Regions from separate parts of the Candidatus Symbiopectobacterium sp. NZEC127 genome, predicted to be linked through region 2. Evidence: predicted binding sites of a transcription regulator. Region 2 holds the regulator's gene; each other region holds the start of a gene.
The links. Region 2 encodes Fur, which represses iron uptake genes when iron is present. Its sites were predicted from a motif close to ATAATAATGAGAACNACTATCAA; they were not measured.

Region 1: a site for Fur is predicted at 3,962-3,984, ahead of J5069_RS12585 (TonB-dependent siderophore receptor). Genes of this name have one in related genera too.
Region 3: a site for Fur is predicted at 5,160-5,182, ahead of J5069_RS14810 (TonB-dependent siderophore receptor). Genes of this name have one in related genera too.

What each region holds. Positions count from the first base shown of each region.
Region 1 is NZ_JAGFPG010000002.1:573,456-580,346, reverse strand. Features, by position in the region: gene J5069_RS12595 (hypothetical protein) at 1-238, opposite strand, end outside; gene J5069_RS12590 (MFS transporter) at 240-1,472, opposite strand; gene J5069_RS12585 (TonB-dependent siderophore receptor) at 1,478-3,919, opposite strand; gene J5069_RS12580 (FecR family protein) at 4,080-5,054, opposite strand; gene J5069_RS12575 (RNA polymerase sigma factor) at 5,041-5,556, opposite strand; gene cbpA (curved DNA-binding protein) at 5,832-6,752, shown strand; gene cbpM (chaperone modulator CbpM) at 6,752-6,891, shown strand, end outside.
Region 2 is NZ_JAGFPG010000004.1:361,559-368,449, forward strand. Features, by position in the region: gene nagB (glucosamine-6-phosphate deaminase) at 1-743, opposite strand, end outside; gene nagE (N-acetylglucosamine-specific PTS transporter subunit IIBC) at 1,048-2,544, shown strand; gene glnS (glutamine--tRNA ligase) at 2,772-4,430, shown strand; gene fur (ferric iron uptake transcriptional regulator) at 4,507-4,953, opposite strand; gene fldA (flavodoxin FldA) at 5,289-5,816, opposite strand; gene J5069_RS17400 (methyl-accepting chemotaxis protein) at 6,271-6,891, shown strand, end outside.
Region 3 is NZ_JAGFPG010000003.1:308,058-314,948, reverse strand. Features, by position in the region: gene fraB (6-phosphofructose-aspartate deglycase) at 1-208, shown strand, start outside; gene J5069_RS14820 (fructoselysine 6-kinase) at 272-1,117, shown strand; gene J5069_RS14815 (anaerobic C4-dicarboxylate transporter family protein) at 1,237-2,556, shown strand; gene J5069_RS14810 (TonB-dependent siderophore receptor) at 2,630-4,927, opposite strand; gene J5069_RS14805 (helix-turn-helix transcriptional regulator) at 5,310-6,290, shown strand; gene J5069_RS14800 (MmgE/PrpD family protein) at 6,588-6,891, shown strand, end outside.

The sequences.
Region 1 (6,891 bases), on a different contig from region 2:
ACCGCGATGCCTGCTTCTCTTGTTCATGCGGTTCTCTCTCATGACCATGCCTTGCCGGAATCCACACCAACGCCACGCGCTGCTGCTGTGTGAGAATGTGTGTCAATCCCGCCAGTAACCTGTCCGTGCGATTCGGCATCTCCAATGCGGGAAAGCGCAGGAATACCACGGGCCAGCGCGAACTGTCGAAAATTTCACTGTCCAGTGTCTCACCGGAATAATGATGTTGTTGGTTCATGTTATTCATCCTTTTCTGCCATCGGGGCACGCAATAGCCCCGTGATAATCAGTAATGCCAGCGCACCCGATGTGTAGAACCACGGCCAGCTAATCCAGCTCACCATTTGCGCACCCGCAATAGTGGCAAGCGTGCTGGCAAACCGTCCTACACCGTAAAAAGCCGCGTAATCGGTGGCGGGTTGCGCCCCGCGCGACCACCCCAATATTCTGGCGCTCAATGCCACAAAAATGCCGCTCACCGCCGCACCCACCGCTATCGCTCCCGCCATGGCGAGCCACGGCTGCCCGAGAACAAAACCGATTGTCATCGCGGCCAATGCCAGCAAGGCCAGCGAAGTGAACGCCATCAGCGCGCCGGAAAGCCCAGCCCGACGCATCAACGGCATAGAGATAACGGCGGTGAGCAGCATTGAGATGGGCCCGAGCGTGCCGACGATCCCGCCGATCTGTTCTATCGGCACATTAAGATCGAGCAGCATCAGGCGGTTCAGTCCCGCAATCGGAAAAATAACGCAGCACGTTAACGTCAATAGTGTGAGTCGCTTGCGCTGTACGGGGTTACGCAGCAGCGCACTTAGGCTCGCGGCGTTCCGGCGCGTAGCGTTCAATGGGCCAGCATGCGGTACCTCTTTCATTAACAGCAGCACCGGTAATACCAGAAGTAATAGGGAGGCCGCGTAACACAGGAAGATCACCTTCCAGCCATAGGTGTGAAACAGCGCGACAAACGCGCCGCCGCCAATCATGGCACCTGTCGATAATGCCCCCAGTTTGCAGGCCGCAGCACGCGGCCGCCAGGTTGAGTGAATGCGTTCTACCGCCAGCGCGTCCAGCGCAATATCCATGGTCGCCATGGTGAACGCCACCAAGAGCCCCATCGCGAACAGGATGCCCATGGCAGCGCCTTCCAGCAGCGCCACCATGGCTACCGTCAATGCCGCCAGCACTTGCATAGGCACAACCCACGCAAGCCGAGGCGGCAATAGCGGTGGACGCCAGCGATCCACCAGCGGTGCCCACAGAAAAGCGACGCCGAGCGGCAGATAGAGCGCGTACAGCCACCCAGCGGCCCCCAGACTGATGCCCTGCGCACGCATAATGGCCGGAAAGCCGCCCTGAATGAGCCCCATGGTCATACCGAAGCCGATATACAGCGCGCTAATACCCACCAATGTGGCTAACTGTTCACGCGTGCGCGGTGCCTGCGTGTCAGACCGTGTTGCTTGTTCCATCGGCATTACCAGCGATAAGCCAGTGAGGCATACACCACACGATCGTTGCCGTAGTTACAGAAGTTATTGGACAGGCACGTAACATAGCGTTTATCGAACAAGTTATTGACGCTGACCTTGCCGCTTAGCCCGTTAAGCGTTGGCGATCTTTTGCCGAAATCGTAACTGACTGACGCATCGAATACGGTGTAGCTCGGCGCATCCAATCGCGTGGCGTTGACGGTGTAAACGTTAGGCGAATATCCCCCCACCGTGCTGCCGACATAGCGCACGCCGCTGCCCACGGTAATCCCCTCTAGTGCGCCGGAGCGGAAGCGATAATCCGCCCAGAGCGAAGCGGTGTAATCCGGAATGCCGATAGGTGCCTGTCCAACATCTGCCCCTAATCCTTTGACCACTTCGGCGTTGGTGTAGGTCAAGGCACCGGTCACATTGATGTTGTCTGTAACCGCCATCTTGCTTTCGAACTCAACGCCGCGTGAGCGCTGTTCCCCGGTTTGGTAGGTGGTGTAAGGGTTGGCGGAGGTCACTACATTACTTTGCGTGATATCAAAATAGGCGAGCGTAAACAGCGCGTTGAAATGAGTAGGTTGGTATTTTACCCCCACTTCGCGCTGCTTCGCCGTGGTCGGCTTAAAGGCGCTGCCGCTGGCATCAGTACCATTGACCGGCAGGAATGACGTGGAGTAGCTGATATAAGGCGCAATCCCCATGTCGAAGTTATAAATCAGCCCGAGCTTACCGCTCACCGCTTCGTCATCCTGCACGCTCCGGGTGTCATTCAGACGGTTATCGGTTCTGGTTCGAATGGTGTCGTAGCGCATGCCACCCACCAGCGTCCAACGATCGATATCGATCTGATCCTGCGCGTAAAAACCGGCCTGATTGGTGTGCTGCTTCTGATTGGTGATGCGCGCCAGCGCCAGGTTGGTCGCCACGCCGTATACCGGGTTCAGGAAATCAATGGAGGGTGCACCGCCATAATCCCGAATTTGCGTCCAGTCAGATTGTTGATAATCAAAACCGAATAAGGCCGTGTGATACAAACGCCCGGTATCAAATTCAGCCTGAAGTTGCAGATCGGATGTCAGACCGCGCAGCGTTTCATCCGTTCCGAGCGCATAACGCGAGATAGTATGCCCATCGGCCCCCATGCTGGACGTCCCTACGCTCTTGGTCACCGTTGAGTGATCGAGATAGCGGAAGTTGTGGCGCACACTCCAGGTGTCATTGATGCGGTGCTCAAACTGATACCCCACCATGCTCTGCTTACGATCGAACTGATCGAACGCCGGATCGCCGTCGTTGAAATTACGGGGAATTTTCCCTGCCGGGCTGGGCCACAGTGAACCGACGGTGGGCAACACGCCGTAGTATCCCCCTTCGGGATCGTGCTGGTAGCTCATATTCAGCGTGAATGAGGTATCGGTATCGGGGATCCAGGTCAGAGAGGGCGCGACATAGACACGTTCTTCTTTGGTATTCACCACCTGCGTGTCCGATTTACGGCCAAGCGCCACCACGCGATAGAGCAACGAGCGATCGTCATTGAGCGGCCCGGCGGAATCCACACCAAGCTGCATCCGGTTATGGCTGCCGTAGAGCATCTCAACCGCGTGCTGCGGCTCGCTGGTAGGCACCTTGGAAATCGCATTGATCAACCCGCCGGGCGTCACACCGCCATACAGCGTAGACGATGGGCCTTTGAGGAATTCAATGCGCTCGATGCCATAGGTTTCAATCTGCGGAATGGCATAGCCGCCGCCGCGCAGCAAACGCAAGCCATCAAGATACTGGTTGCTGTCGGTCGGTGAACCAAAGCCACGAACATAAGGCAAATCATAACGCGATGCCGAACCGCGAACTTCGGCCGCCACGCCCGATGAATAGCGCAGTGCCTGAACCAAACTTTGCGCGCCCTGCGCGTCAGCCTGTTCGCGGGTAATCACGCTGACCGACTGTGGTGTTCTCATCAGCGGAGTGTTGGTTTTGGTGCCAGAGGTACTGTTGCTGGCAACATAACCCACAACAGGGCCAAGTCGGCTATTCCCCTGTGCCTGAACCACCATGGTATCGGGCGTTCCCGCTGATGCGCTCCTCGCCGAAGGGGGCAATACATAAATCTGTACCGTGGTTGCATTACTAAAGCGGTAGCCCAACCCGGTGCCATTGAGCAGGGTTGCCAACGCCTGCTCTGCGCTCAGCGTGCCGCGAACGGGGTTGCCCATAGCGGCCATTTCCTGTTGTTCACGGAAAACGACTGACAGGCCAGTGATACGACCAATGTCATTCACCGCCTGAGTGACCGGTTTCGCCGGGAGATTAAAACTAAATTGCTGCGCTGCGTGCTGCTGAACCTGCGTTGCGGCGCTGTTCGCACCGCTAAAGCTGGTCAATAAAAGGGTGGCGAACAGGTAGCCGGCCTGGTGTGCTCTTTTTTGTTTCATTAAGGAGATCCTTATCTCGTGTCATGAACTGCGAGCGCGTTAATAATAGTAATTATCATTTGCACTCTCACTACGTTCACGAATGAGGAAACGGATCACTGAACCCTGAAAATGAACTTTTTAATCAAAAAATCACAACACATTGTAAAATATGAAATTATTATGGCGAGAGAATCACCAGTCGTTCGGTCACTTTGCGCATCTGGAACCCGACACTGGCTTGCAAAGAGGCCAATGCCGCATCGCTATCCGCCAGCGAGAAGCTACCGGTCACCGTTTCATTGGCCAACGCGGATGCTGAGATGAGAATACGCCCAGAACGATAGCGTTCCACCTCACGCACCACATCGGCCAAGCGAGCGCGATAGAAAATATAACGTCCGTCGCGCCAGGCCATTTCGTCTGCAACATTCACGCTGACAGGCGCATGAGTACCGCTGGCACTAAAGCGCGCCTGTTCGCCCGGCTTCAGCACCGTTGGCGTCATCGCGCCACCGGCTGTCACCGCGACGCTCCCCTTTGCCAGGGTCACCAGTGCAGCGTCATCGATCAGCCGTACATCGAATTGTGTGCCAAGCACCCACACATCACCGGCCGCCGTCGCCACCACAAAGGGCGTTTGCGACGGTGTGACATCAAAAAAAGCGGCACCGCGCAGCAAGTGGACGCGCCGCCCTTGCGGCGTAAACGCTACGCTGAACGCGCTATCCGCATCCAGCAATACCCGCGAGCCATCTGCCAGCGTTACGTCACGACGTTCGCCTTTGCTCGCCACGTGGCTCGCCGTCACATCCTGCATCCAGTAGGGATTTTCCAACCATAGAACCCCTGCCATCACCAACGCACAACAGGCACTGGCCGAGACCAGCCACCGCCTTGCGCGTTGATGGCGTTTTGCCTGCTTGATTGCCGTGAGATAAACCGCCAGCGCGTCAGACTCCTTTTCCGCCAGTCGCTTGCCCGGTGCCGCAGTGGCCTGCCACACCGCCTCGACTGCGCGATAGGCGTCATCGTGGGCGGGATGACTCTGTCGCCACTGGTCACAGGCGGCACGCTGAGCGCGCGAAGGATTATCCCGCAGAGAAATAAACCAGTCGCGCGCTTGTTCGCGGATCTGCGTCTCAGTCGGTGTCATCGTGCTCGCCTCCTATGCGCGCTTCGCAGGCAGCGACGGCCCGCGCCATGTGTTTTGCCACCGCACGGGATGAAATGCCCATCACCGTAGCGATTTCCGAGAAGCTGCGTCCATGCACCCGATTGAGCAAAAAGATATGCCGCGTTTTTTGCGGTAAGGCAGCCAGGATTTCATCAATGTGATGGATGTTCTGCTGTGCGGAGACAATCTCTTGTGGCGACTCGGCTTCCTCAGCGTAGTGCTCGGGCAGCACACCCTGAAGGTAATCCGCTTTGGTTTTTTCCGCTCGCAAATGGTCAATTGCCGCATTACGCGCACAGCGGGTGAGGTACGCGGCAGAGTCGCCCTTCCACTCAACCGCCTTTTCCCACAAGCGCAGAAAAATATCCTGCACCAGGTCGCTGGCGATATTACGGCACCCCACCCGACGCCGGATCTGCCGTTCCAGGCGCTCATGCTCTGTGAGGTATAACGCGGCGAGATCCTTGCTTTTGTCGGTCATGACATCGAGCCCCGAACGGTAGTAAAAACAGTGCCGAACCGCGCAAGGATCCTGTGCCACAAGGCGGGAAGAATGGGCTGAACGGACGGCAATTATTGCTGATGTTATCAACCGTTTCCAGCAAATAAAAATGATAATCAATGCATTACGTTAAGTACGGTTATCGCTTTGGTGGTTTGCAGTGGAGATATGCATTGCATGGGATTATCCTACACTTAGTGGTGAAAACACGCACAGGAATCCCATTTACCGATCAAATGACGCGAGATTACGTTATGGAATTAAAGGATTATTACGCCATCATGGGCGTAAAATCGACTGACGATCTCAAGACCATCAAGACCGCCTATCGTCGATTGGCCCGCAAATACCACCCGGATGTCAGTAAAGAGCTCGACGCCGAAGCACGGTTTAAAGCCGTGGCTGAAGCGTGGGAAGTGCTGAGTGATGAACAGCGGCGAGCAGAGTATGACCAACTGTGGCAACACCGTAATGATCCGCAGTTCACTCGGCAGCCGCAACATGAAAGTGACCAGCGCTATAAGGCTGAAGACGTTGACGATCTTTTCTCCTCTATCTTTGGTCAACATGCACGCCAGTCACAGCAATCCCGCGCAGCCCGTGGTCATGACATTGAAATCGAAGTCGCAGTATTCCTCGAAGAAACCCTTAGCGAACACAATCAAACCATCAGTTACAGGCTACCGGTGTATAACGCCTTCGGCATGGTAGAGCAGGAAATTCCCAAAACGCTCAATGTGAAGATACCGGCAAGCGTGGGCAACGGTCAGCGCATTCGCCTTAAAGGCCAGGGAACACCGGGTGAACACGGTGGGCCGAATGGCGATCTGTGGTTGGTTATCCATATTGCACCGCACCCGCTGTTTGATATCGTGGGCCACGATTTGGAAATTGTCGTCCCGCTTGCTCCTTGGGAAGCAGCACTGGGCGCAAAAGTCACCGTACCGACACTGAAAGAGAGCATTCTGCTGACCATCCCTGCGGGCAGTCAGGCAGGTCAACGGTTACGTATCAAAGGTAAGGGGCTTATCGGTAAACACCATACCGGCGATCTGTACGCTGTGATAAAAATCGTGATGCCACCGAAACCGGATGACAGCACCAGCACCCTGTGGCAACAGTTGGCAGACGCCCAACCATCCTTTGATCCTCGCAAAACATGGGGGAAAGCATAATGTCGACAGTAACCATCACCTTTACCGTTACTGAGTTTTGCCTGCATACCGGCGTTTCGGAAGATGAACTGAGTGAAATTGTCGGCCTGGGAGTGATTGAACCTCATGAAGATGAACACTCATGCTGGCAATTTGACGA
Region 2 (6,891 bases):
TTCAACTCCATGGTAGAGGGCTCATCACAAACAATGATGGCCTTGGCATGCAGTTGCAGACAACTGATGGTCCACATGTGATTCACATTGCCCTCTACGGCTGCCTGTAACGCTTGTGCTTTGTTACGGCCAGACACCAAAATCATCACTTCCTCTGCATCTAGCAGTGTGCCGACGCCGACGGTAAGCGCATATTTGGGAACCTGAGACACATCACCGTCGAAGAAACGGGAATTGGCGGTGCGGGTCTCTTCGGTCAACGTTTTGATTCGCGTACGGGACGCTAAGGATGAGGCCGGTTCATTAAACGCAATATGCCCGTCATTACCTACACCGCCCATAAACAGGTGAATCTTGCCATAGGCGGTCATTTTCTCTTCATAGCGTTGGCACTCGGCCATCACATCTGGGGCGTTACCGTTCAACAGGTTAATATTTTCCTGCTGAATATCAACGTGATTGAAGAAATTCTCATACATGAAGGTGTGATAGCTTTGCGGATGTTCGGCTGGCAGACCGACATATTCATCCATATTAAACGTCACCACGTGTTTAAAGCTGACCAGCCCCGCGTTGTGCATCACGATAAGCGCTTTATAGGCTTCTAACGGTGAGCTGCCTGTTGGGAGGCCCAGCACAAAAGGGCGCTCGGCGCTGGGGTTAAAAGCATTGATGCGCTGCACAATGTGTCGTGCCGCCCATTTGCCTACCTGCTCTGATGTGGCTACGGGAATAAGTCTCATACATAAATCTCCGGATAAGCGTTCCAAAACCAGTGAACCAATTTGCTGCTGTCTGGATGATAAAGACAGGTTATTAGTTAGTCTAGCCTGTTTTTTTTTATCTTGAAATAAGGTGAGTTAATCGATAGGTATAATGATTTAATATGCGGGTGTTTTGCGCGTTCTGTCACAGAATGTTAGGGTTTAATTTGCGTGGCGAATTATTTTTTTTACACTTCAAGCACAAGCCGCCTTGAATGGGATGGCTGCTGTGAATGGGTTTAACGGGCAGTTTGGTATCCCCTGGCGGGAGAGAGAGGATAATGTGAGTGTTCTTAGCTATTTACAAAGGGTAGGCCGTGCGCTGATGGTACCTGTGGCGACGTTGCCAGCCGCCGCGATTCTCATGGGGATAGGGTACTGGATCGATCCCAACGGTTGGGGCAGTGAGAGCGCGCTGGCGGCGTTGCTGATCAAATCCGGTGCCGCAATCATTGAAAACATGGGGGTGCTGTTTGCGGTGGGTATCGCTTATGGCATGTCCAAAGATAAAGACGGGGCGGCGGCGTTAACCGGATTCGTCGGTTTTCTGGTGCTGACCACGTTGTGCTCTCCCGCAGCCGTTTCGATGATCCAGCATATTCCGTTGGCCGAAGTGCCCAAGGCATTCAGCAAAATCCAAAACCAGTTTATTGGTATTCTGGTCGGTATTATTTCGGCGGAACTCTACAACCGTTACAGCCATGTCAAACTGCCCGAGGCATTGTCGTTTTTCAGCGGGCGTCGACTGGTGCCTATTTTGACCTCATTCCTGATGATCGCTGTTGCCTTCATCCTGATGTATGTCTGGCCGGTGATTTATAGTGCGCTGGTCACACTGGGCGAGCATATCCAGCAGTTGGGATCGGTGGGGGCCGGCGTGTACGCGTTCTTCAACCGCCTGCTGATCCCTGTAGGCCTGCACCATGCGTTGAACTCGGTATTTTGGTTTGATGTGGCGGGCATTAACGATATTCCGAATTTCCTCGGTGGACAGCAGTCGATTGATGCGGGCAAAGCGGTTGTTGGCATCACGGGACGCTATCAGGCGGGGTTCTTCCCCATCATGATGTTTGGTTTACCGGGTGCGGCATTAGCGATTTATCACTGCTCGCGTCCGGAAAACAAAAGCAAAGTGGCGGGGATTATGATGGCCGCCGCGTTTGCCGCTTTCTTCACCGGGATCACCGAGCCGCTTGAGTTTTCGTTTATGTTCGTAGCGCCCGTGCTGTATCTGCTGCATGCCGTGTTGACCGGGATTTCGGTGTTCATTGCGGCAAGCATGCATTGGATTTCCGGGTTCGGTTTTAGTGCCGGGCTGGTGGATATGGTACTTCAATCACGTAACCCGTTAGCTACCCAGTGGTATATGCTGATTCCGCAAGGGCTGATGTTCTTTGTTATTTACTATGTGACGTTCCGTTTCACCATCAAACGTTTCAACTTGCTGACGCCGGGGCGCGAGCCGTCGGTTGATGGTGGCGAAGCGGAGGGTGTGACGCTACATCAAAGCGTTGCCGAAAAGAAGGTGAATGATACGACATCTCTGGCTCAGGGGTATTTGGCGGCGCTGGGCGGTAAAGCCAATCTGGTCGGGATTGATGCCTGTATCACGCGTCTGCGGCTGAATGTGGTGGATTCTGCGCAAGTGGATGAGGCCCAGGCGAAACGCCTGGGGGCGGCGGGGGTTATCCGCTTGAATAAACAGAATGTGCAAATTGTTGTGGGGACGCAGGCGGAGGCGATCGCTACGGCCTTGAAGCAAATTCACCACGAGCAGTGATGGTGTTGTTAGCGTTGAATGGTGCGGCGTGGGGTATTCCTCACGCCGCATTTTTTATCGCCGTTAGCATAACAGGACGCCCGTTTTAGATTACTTCATGCGTAATCATCCGTTGTTTTGCCTCTTTCTGTGTATTTCATAAAATTTAGTGCAAGTAACAGTTGTGTCCTGCCGTAGCTTGTTGGATCATTGCGGGTTATGTGTCGTTTTGCATCGAGGAATCAAGCATGAGTGAGGCCGAAGCCCGCCCAACCAATTTTATCCGTCAGATCATTGATGAAGATCTGGCGTCTGGAAAACACAGCCTGGTACAAACCCGTTTTCCGCCGGAACCCAATGGCTACTTGCATATCGGCCATGCCAAGTCCATTTGCCTCAATTTTGGGGTGGCGCAAGATTACAACGGTCAATGTAATCTGCGTTTTGATGACACCAACCCGGTGAAAGAGGATATCGAGTACGTCGAGTCCATCAAGCAGGATGTGCAATGGTTGGGTTTCACCTGGAGCGGTGAGATTCGCTATTCTTCTGATTATTTTGACCAGTTGCATCTATATGCGGTCGAACTGATTGGTAAAGGGCTGGCCTATGTGGATGAACTCTCTCCCGAGCAGATCCGCGAATACCGTGGCACGCTGACCTCCCCTGGTAAAAACAGCCCTTACCGCGATCGCAGCGTTCAGGAAAACCTGAACCTGTTTGAAAAAATGCGCAACGGCGGGTTTGCTGAGGGCACCGCATGTCTGCGCGCCAAGATTGACATGGCATCACCGTTCATCGTGATGCGCGATCCGGTCCTGTACCGCATCAAATTTGCCGAGCATCACCAGACCGGGAAAAAGTGGTGCATCTATCCCATGTACGATTTCACGCACTGCATTTCCGATGCGCTGGAAGGGATTACGCACTCACTGTGCACGCTGGAGTTCCAGGACAACCGCCGCCTGTACGATTGGGTGTTGGACAACATCACCATTCCTTGTCATCCGCGTCAGTATGAATTCTCGCGCTTGAACCTGGAATATGCGGTGACGTCCAAACGCAAACTGAATCAACTGGTGACGGAAAAAGTGGTTGAAGGCTGGGACGATCCTCGCATGCCAACCATCTCCGGCCTGCGCCGCCGTGGTTACACAGCTGCCTCCGTGCGTGAGTTTTGTCGTCGTATCGGCGTGACCAAACAGGATAATAATGTCGAAATGGCGGCGCTGGAATCCTGTATTCGTGACGATCTGAATGAGCATGCGCCGCGCGCCATGGCGGTGTTGGATCCGGTAAAAGTGGTTATCGAGAATCTGCCAGAAGGCCACGAAGAGTGGGTTTCCATGCCGAATCATCCGAATCAGCCGGAAATGGGAACGCGTCAGGTGCCGTTCAGCCGTGAGATTTATATCGATCGTGCCGATTTCCGTGAAGAAGCGAACAAACAGTACAAGCGTCTGGTACTGGGTAAAGAAGTGCGTTTGCGCAATGCGTATGTCATCAAGGCGGAACGGGTTGAGAAAGATGAACAGGGCGTTATCACCGCGCTGTATTGCACTTATGATGCCGAAACGTTGAGTAAAGACCCGGCTGACGGGCGTAAAGTGAAGGGCGTTATTCATTGGGTTTCTGCCGCACATGCGCTACCGGCTGAGTTCCGCCTTTACGATCGCCTGTTCAACATGCCAAATCCAGGTGCGGCGGATGACTTCCTCGCAACCATCAACCCGGATTCGCTAAAAGTGGCTCAGGGCTTTGTTGAACCGAGTTTGGCAAAGGCAGAAGTAGAAAAAGCGTATCAGTTTGAACGCGAAGGGTATTTCTGTGCCGATCGCCGCTATTCGAGCGAAACGCATCTGGTGTTTAACCGCACGGTAGGTCTGCGTGATACCTGGGTTGGCTGAGGCCAGCGTTTGACTGAAATGAAAAAACCGCCTGTTTGGGCGGTTTTTTTATGGCATCAATCAGAAAAAACCTGACTTATTTTGGGTCGTGGAGCGTTTCTTCTTCGCGGCAGTCGCCCGTACTGCAATGGCCATAGAGGTATAAACTGTGGTTAGTCAGTTTGATACCGTGTCTGTCTGCGATTTCGCGCTGACGCGCTTCGATAGATTCATCACGGAATTCAATAACGCGTCCGCAATCCAGGCAAATAAGATGGTCATGGTGGTGTTGCTGTGTCAGCTCGAACACTGACTTACCACCTTCAAAATTATGACGGGTGACAATACCGGCATCATCAAACTGGTTAAGCACGCGATAAACGGTCGCAAGACCGATCTCTTCGCCCATATCTATCAGTTTTTTATACAAATCTTCCGCGCTGACGTGATGACACTCCGGATCCTGCAACACTTCCAGAATCTTCAGTCTTGGCAGAGTGACTTTCAAGCCGGCCTTCTTTAATGCGGTGTTATTGTCAGTCATGCGGGTTTAGTCCTGTTGCTTTCTCGTCGATGGGGGCAATTAAGCCTATGACATCGGTCGGCTCAAAAATTGTAATGGCGTCTCAATTATAGAACCGCGCATTAAAAATGAAAACCATGGGATGTTAACAATACCGTCTCCATAAAGAAAGTGTGCATTTGCGCGCAATCTCTTGTTGTAAAATGGAGAAAATTGATAAACGTACAAAACCGATGGGTACTATTGTACAGGCTTAGACCAGGAAGTTAAAAAAATGTTTCTATTAATTTAATCGGTTTTATCTATTAATAAAGCCCTGACATTGCTATCAGGGCTTTTATGTAAAACAGTGGCGATCAACCGGCCAGTGATTTCAGGTTGAGCTCTTCGCTGATTTGTTTGACCCAGGCACTCACGCGTTCACCGGTCAGTTCAGGTTGACGGTCTTCATCAATCGCCAGACCGATAAAGTGGTTGTCGTCTGCCAACCCTTTAGAGGCTTCGAAATAGTAACCTTCCGTTGACCAATTGCCGACAATCGTTGCCCCGCGCGGTTCAATAATGTCGCGCAGCGTTCCCATCGCGTCACAAAAGTATTCGGCGTAATCTTCCTGGTCACCACAGCCAAACAGGGCAACGATTTTTCCATTGAAATCAATTTCTTCCAATGTCGGGAAGAAATCGTCCCAATCGCACTGGGCCTCACCATAGTACCAGGTCGGAATACCCAGCAGCAGGATATCAAACGCTTCGATATCTTCTTTGCTGCTCTTGGCGATGTCATGAACCTCTGCAACATCACTGCCCAGTTGCTGTTGGATTGTCTTGGCAATGTTTTCGGTATTGCCGGTGTCACTGCCAAAGAAAATGCCTATGAGTGCCATGGATAAAATAACCTCTTTATTCTTAATGGTATGGTGCGGTTTATCACCTACATATCAAGTAATAATATCAGACGCAGGGGGTAGGAGAAACTTGTATCTTTTCCCTGACCCAAAGCGAAAATAACCGCTATTAAGTCAGGGTTTTTATCACATAGCTCATTTGCGCAATTCCGCCAGTTTTTTTAATTACTTTAGCGGCGGCATTGTTATCACCCGTTTCCCTATCTTTGTGAAAAATATGAGTAATAACTAATTTTTAGTCACAGCGTGCTGTAGATCACGGAGGGAAACTACTAAATATTCTTTTAATATTGACGATGAAAGTAGAAGGTTCGCTGTGTGCTTGCAAACGTGAAGCATCGCGTGTTTTTCCCGTTAGGGATTGTTTCAAACCTGATGATTTTTTTAAAAATAATAACCCTACCGTACGTTATTTTATATCTGGAGCTGGCTTATGCAATTTTTTAGAAACATCGCCATCAGAACGGCAATGTTATGGGTTTTAGGGGTTTTCTGTGTGCTTTGGGGCGGTGTTTCCGTCTACACCATTTTCTCCTTCAAAGAGATGACCACGACCTCACAGACCAGTACCTTACTGGTCCATAACATGAATTTAGTCAATCAGGGCAACGATCAATATTTTCGCATGGTAACCCGTTTGGCACGGGTAGTGGATTGGCGTCGTAACGGTGAAAACACCCTGGCGGATAAAGAACAGGCGTCAGCATTGACGGCATTGAACAACCTGAAATCCGATCTGGCCACCTTTAGCAGCATCGATCATGCGGGGTTGGATGCCGCGCTGGCTGAAGCGGTGGTCCGCGATTGGGGCAACCTGATTACCCAAGGCGTTGATCCGATGTTTCAAAAGGCGCAGGCCAACGCGTTGGATGAATATCAACGCTATGCCAAGGAAACGGTGCCTGCCCTCAGTCGTCAATTCGGGGCCTCGGTAAACGCGTTTAACAAGGCAGGCTCCGATAAGTTTGCCGCAGCGGGCGTGCGTTTTCAGCAAATCACTGCCGTTGGTCAAAATATTTTGCTGACGGGATTGATTGTTGGGCTGCTGCTGCTG
Region 3 (6,891 bases), on a different contig from region 2:
CGCCCTTAACTTTCTGAAAAAATATGGCCGTCGGATAGAAGTGGTAGATGCGAAAGAATTGGGCCTCTCCACCATCAAACCCAGCGTGATTGATTATTTTAACCACTCACTGTTTAACAACGTGTACCCGGTATATAACCGCGCGCTGGCAGAGATTCGCCAACACCCATTAACCACCCGCCGTTATATGTGGAAAGTGGAATACTGATACCACCTGGGGAAATAGACTGGCAGGGACGCCCCCAATAACGTTCGCGCATAAGGAATCACGATGAGCATTAAGGTGATAGGCATTGGTGACAATGTCGTCGATAAATATCTGCACACCGGCATCATGTATCCCGGCGGCAATGCGCTGAATTTTGCCGCCTATGCGCGACTCGCCGGTCATGAGAGTGCGTTTTTAGGGGCGTTCGGTAGTGACGATGCCGCTCGCCACGTGCTGGCAACGCTGCGCGAGTTGGCCGTTGATACACAGCGCTGTCGTCACTACGACGGCGAGAACGGCTATGCCTGCATTCGGTTGAATCAGGGAGACAGGGAGTTTGTTACCAGCAATAAGAATGGCGTATTGCGCGAACATCCCCTGCATTTGACACCCGAGGATATGGATTATATCGCACAGTTTGACCTGGTCCATTCCAGTTTAAACGGACACCTCGAAACGGAACTGGAAAAAATAAAACTGCGCAATATCACTCTGTCATTTGATTTCTCCGCGCGAGGAACAGATGACTATTTTAAACAGGTTTGCCCGTGGGTGGATTATGGTTTTGTCTCCTGCGGTACGTTAACACCCGACGAAACACAAATAAAAATAAGGCAACTTTATGATTACGGTTGTCGCCATATTATCGCCACCCGGGGACATGAACATGTTTATTACCATTCTGAAAAAATACGTATCACCTGGCAGCCAGAATATATCGAACCGGTCGATACGCTGGGTGCCGGAGATGCATTTTTAACCGGCTTTATGCTCTCGCTGTTAACCGCCAAGCCGTCTGAACCGAGCGAAGACGACGTCCTTCGAGCCATGACGGCAGGCGGAACAGCGGCACGCCATGTGCTTAATCATTATGGTGCCTTCGGGTTCGGAAAATCGTATTCCGAATAATAAAAGGCCCTTCATACAATTTACCCTTAATAGTTCGGGTTGCAGCCAACGCGCCTGCAACGTGAAGTATGACGGGTACTGATGTCTGGCATTCAGCCCGTAATAATCTGGGGGTAGGTATGTTTTGGACGGAATTAGCCTTTATTCTCGTTGCTTTGGTTTTTGGTGCCAGGGTCGGAGGGGTATTTTTAGGGATGGTGGGCGGTCTCGGCGTCGCCGTACTGGTGTTTGTTTTTGGCCTGACACCCTCTTCCCCACCGATTGACGTGATTTTAATTATTCTGGCTGTGGTGCTGGCAGCCTCCTCGTTGCAAGCATCCGGCGGCCTGGATCTTCTGGTACGGTTAGCGGAGAAAATGCTACGCCGCCACCCGCGCCACATTACCCTGCTGGCCCCCTTTATCTGCTACCTCTTTACCTTTATGTCGGGCACCGGGCACGTGGTGTATAGCCTGCTCCCGGTCATCGCTGAAGTTGCCCGTGGCTCAGGGATCCGCCCGGAACGTCCGCTGTCGATTTCCGTGATTGCCTCGCAGCAGGCGATTACCGCCAGCCCGATCTCGGCCGCGATGGCAGCCATGATCGGTTTGATGGCACCACTGGGGGTTTCTATCGCCACCATTATGATGATTTGCGTACCTGCCACCTTGATCGGCGTCGCGGCTGGCGCTGTGGCTACGTTTAACAAGGGCAAAGAGCTGGCAGATGACCCGGAATATCAGCGCCGGTTGGCGGCAGGATTGCTTAAACCTGTCGAACACACGCAGAAAAGCGTCGAAATCGCACCGCATGCCAAGCTGTCGGTGCTGCTGTTTCTGACCGGTGCGGTGGTGATTGTGCTGCTTGGCCTGATCCCCGGCTTGCGCCCGCTGGTGGAAACCGCCAAGGGCCTTCAGCCGCTGTCGATGTCCGCCACCATTCAAATGGTGATGCTGAGTTTTTCCTGCATCATCGTACTGCTGTGTCGCCCACCGATTGATAACATCCTGAGCGGCACCGTATTTCGTGCCGGTGCGCTGGCTATCGTGTGTGCGTTTGGCCTGGCCTGGATGAGCGAAACCTTTGTCAGCAGCCATATTGGGCTGATCAAAGCGGAAGTGCAGACCCTGCTTCAGTCCCACACCTGGCTTATTGCCATCATGATGTTCTTTGTTTCAGCCATGGTCAGCAGTCAGGCGGCGACCACGCTGATCCTGCTGCCGCTCGGGCTGGCACTGGGGTTACCGGCTTATGCGCTGATTGGCTCCTGGCCTGCGGTAAACGGTTACTTCTTTATTCCGGTTGCCGGACAGTGCCTCGCCGCGCTGGCCTTTGACGACACCGGCACCACTCGCATTGGCAAGTACGTGCTAAACCACAGCTTTATGCGCCCTGGATTGGTCAATGTGGTGGTTTCCGTGGTGGTGGGGCTGACGCTGGGCAAGCTGATTATCGGCTAATCCACGGTTCTACACCGCATAAAAAAACCCCCGGCGAGTTTCGCGCTCGCAGGGGGTTTGGTTTTTATACCGCTTAGAACGAGGTGTTGACGCTTACATAGAACGTACGACCCGGTTCGTTAAAGGTGGCTGCGCCTGCACCGTAGCTAGTGATTGAAGTCACTCCAGTGTTATCATCGGTACTGGTCAATGATTGAGCATTGCCTTTACGGAACTGACGTTTATCGAGCAGGTTATCCACCCCTCCGGTAATGCTCAGGTTTTTGTTCACTTTATAGGTTGAACTTAAACCAAACACCGCATACGGACTCACCTCGTTAGTATCATAGGCAGCCGTCAGTGGAATTGATGCCACTGGCGTACCCTGATAGTTGTATTTCTTCGGTTTTTGACGACCATACCAGGTCATTTTACCCAGGAAGGAAAGATCGTCGGTTGCCTGCCAACTAACAGAGGAGTTCAGCGTAAATTCTGGCGTAATCGACAGGTATTCTCCCGTCGTTTTGTTTTCAGAACGCAGCATCCAGGTGATGTTGTTATTCCAACTGATGGTTTCCGTAACAGGTACCGTCAAAGAACCTTCCAGCCCTTCCACCAACGCTTTAGGTACGTTTTCCCATTGGAAAATGTTGGCATTGGCATACCTCGCGGTGCTTCCTGTCGTGCTTCCGCCAACAGCGTTACCAATCTTGGTAACACCAGATTCAATCTTATTGCGATAATCGTTACGGAAATACGTCACACCCGCTTGATAGCCATTACGTTTAAATTCAAGGCCAATCTCTTTATTGACGCTAGTCTCTGCGCTGAGATCGTCACGCCCCATCAAGTAGCACGAGCCCGCACCATTACAACCATTACCACGGCTATACAGCAGGTAATTCGGGTTCAGTTGATAGAGGTTTGGTGCTTTATAAGCACGCGCGATACCCATTTTCAGGGTAAAGTCCTCGCCCAATTGCTGTGATAGATTCAGCGACGGGCTCCAGTTGGTACCCACAATGCTATGATGATCGAGACGTAGTGCTGGTGTCAGCATGGTGCTGTCGGTGACTTCGATATTGTCTTCGACAAATACGGAAGCAATACGGGCAGAGATATCATGGCTGCGGTTAGTATCCGCAATAGTACCGATGCTTCCGCCTTCATCTGTCGCTTGGTTATTAGAGGAAGGGTCCTGCATCTTCTGTTCAACCCATTCCAAGCCCACTGTCGCCGTTTGATTAAACAACGCCTCAAACGGAATATTCATTTCGCTATGGGCAGTGTATGCATCTAACTTGATGGTGCTGTATGGCTTATTCGGCAACGGACGTCCCGCAGGACCACCCGAGGTAGGCTCATCAATACGCGTGTTCTGGGTTCTTTCATATTGCAGGTAAGACAGCGTGCTTATACCACTATCCCAATAACCACGATGGGTAACCGCATATTTCTGACGGTACATACGGTTAGTTTCCTGACCGTACAGCGACTGGGTATCTACTTTGCCGTTGTTGTTCTCGGTATCACCCGCATAGATATTACCCTGGCGGCTGGCACCCATTTCAAATTCCAGCGTTTGCTGTGGCATAAACTCCCAGCGCAGCAAGCCGTTAATATCTTTGTTACGCACCCCTTCACGCCCGGCAGGAATAGCCGCTTTCGGCGATAGCTGATGGCCATTGTTGATATCCCAGGCATCGGCCTGCGTTTTGCTGTAGTTACCGTACAGACGCATGCTCAGGGTATCGGTCAGGCCGCCCATCAGGTTAAAATCGGTACGTTTGGTGGCCGCTTCCGATTTGTGCTCAGGGAAGCTCATATAGCTGTTCCACGCGCCGTGCCACTCATCGGTAGGCTGCTTGGTGATAATATTCACCACGCCACCCGCAGCACCGTTGCCGTAGCGTGCCGCCGCCGGGCCACGCAGCACTTCGATGCGCTCAACCATATTGCTCGGTACCCAGTTGGTGTCACCGCGGGTATCGCGCTCACCGCGCCAGCCGTAACGTACAGATGCGCGGCTGGAAACCGGTTTGCCATCGATCAGAATCAAGGTGTTTTCCGGCCCCATGCCGCGAATGTCGATCTGGCGGTTGTTGCCGCGCGATCCGCTGTTCGAGTTACCGGTCAGGTTGACACCCGGCATGGTACGGATGATCTCAGAGAGATCGTTCGCCGGCGGGCGGCGCTGGATATCTTCCTGGGTAATGACTGACACGCCCGGTGCCTGACGCGTTTGTTCCGCTGCCGTCACCACCATGGTATCGCCGCTGTTTTGTTCAACCTCAGTGGGGGTTGCCGCTTGCGCTGAGACCAGCAAAGACGCAGCGCCACAGCTGGCACCGATCAAGGTCGCCAGAGTGTGGCGGGAAAATCGTTTTTTCATCAGAGTCGCCCTGTAATGCTGTCATAAGTAAGAAAAATGCCCTCAGCCATGGCGAATGTGCACATGGGCGGCATCGGAAAATAGTTGTCGAAGTCGGAGAGAAAACCGGCGGGAGCGGCGGTTTATCGGGAAGGTGCGCAGTGCGTCATGGTCTTCTGTATGGCGTTACCCTCTCCGCTTGTCAGGCATGCGCCACTCTCATTGCAGTCATTCGACATCATAAAGACGAAAAATGCTACTGAGAAGTATTTGCATTACCAATTTGACGCCGACATTGTTACATTTGTGCTTCTGGAAAGGGTTTGCGCCAGACGCAAAGTCTTTTGCATAAGCGCCAATATGGATGGTAAAAAACCACGTTAACCATAGGTGATAGACACTCGTGCATAGCAGCGTTCCATCCTCCAAGGCGATTTACAAAGATCATATCGTTCAGCAGTCCAGCCTGGTCTCTAACCAGTACCGCTTTGTCGGGCCGCGCTTGATTGATGAAACACCGGTGTTGTACGGCAGCTTTAGCGTGATGCCGCTCAATCGCCACCTGATTTTGCACACCGCTGATGTGATCAATTTGCACAACATGAAAACGCAGGGTCAGTTGGAAGATGCGATCAAACTGGCTATCGTGGTCAATGGACAGGCACAGGTCAGCTATGACCACCAGCAATTGCTTCTCAACAAGGCGCAGCCCGCCTCGCTGGTATCGCTGATGTCTCCGGTGCTGTTCACCCGCATCGGCAAGCGCGATGAGTACGAACGCACCCTGTCGCTCACCTTTAGCCGCGAGTGGTTGTACGGCAATCTTTTGGACTCCGTTGACGAGTGGCGCACGCTCTATGACTTCACCCAGACGCATTTAGCGGTGCACCACTGGATGCCGTCACGTCAGGCGATGGCGATCGCCATGCAGATCCTCAATTCCGATCCCTGCTCCACGCCGTTGCAGCGTTTGCAATTGGAATCCCAATGCCTGAGCCTGATCGTTGAAGCCTTCAGCTCATTGCTGAGCACCGCGCAGGAAAAAAATGCGCGTGTACCCCTGCGTATCTACCATCGGGTGCAGGAAGTACGCGATATGCTGGAAAGCGGCGCGGCGGATCAACTGTCGATGGAAGAGATAGCTAAGCAGGTCAACATGAGTGAAAGCACCTTACAGCGCCATTTTCGTCAGGCGTTTAATATGAGCGTGTTTGAGTACCTGCGCCGCAATCGACTGCAACGCGCCATGGTCGCCATGCAAAAAGAGGGACTCGGTATCGCGCAGGCCGCCCATGTCGCGGGCTATAACAGCCCGGCCAACTTCTCCACGGCTTTTCGCCGCGCCTTTGGCATCACACCGGGACAGCTTAAAGACCGTTTCTGATCGCGATGCAATGCTATACCCAAAATAATTCGAGTTGCAGGAAGGCGGCAAGCGAGGGACAAATCTGTCTGGAACAGATTTGAACAGCGCCTGCGCTGGCCCGTAGGGTGAATCTCAGGGATGAGATTCATTTATCCCGATGAGCTTACTCAGGTAAGTGATTCGGGTGAGTGAGGGCAGCCAACGCACCTGCAACTTGAAGTATGACGGGTATAATGCAAAATTTGCGCTATACAGCGTACGGTGGTTTCAATTATACCTATAGGCATTCATGTATTTACTTGATTGCCTTTTCAAATGACCACATCGCACGATATCACCGCCACGCTCGCTCATCACATCGTTAATACCCTACCGGATACTGCCGCGCTCGACGCCGCGCGCGACGGCGTGATGGATTTTGTTGCCACTGCCCTGCCCATTGCCCAAGGTGCCATTCACGACAGCAATCTGACGCCACTGCGTCAGGTGTTTTCCGCGCCGGACAGCCTGACGCGCAGTGTGATATTGGGCTATGTGGGGCACGCGCTCGACTTTGATGACTACCATCCCGCCTTTCGCGGCCATCCGAGCACGGTGATTCTACCTGCGTTATTTGCAC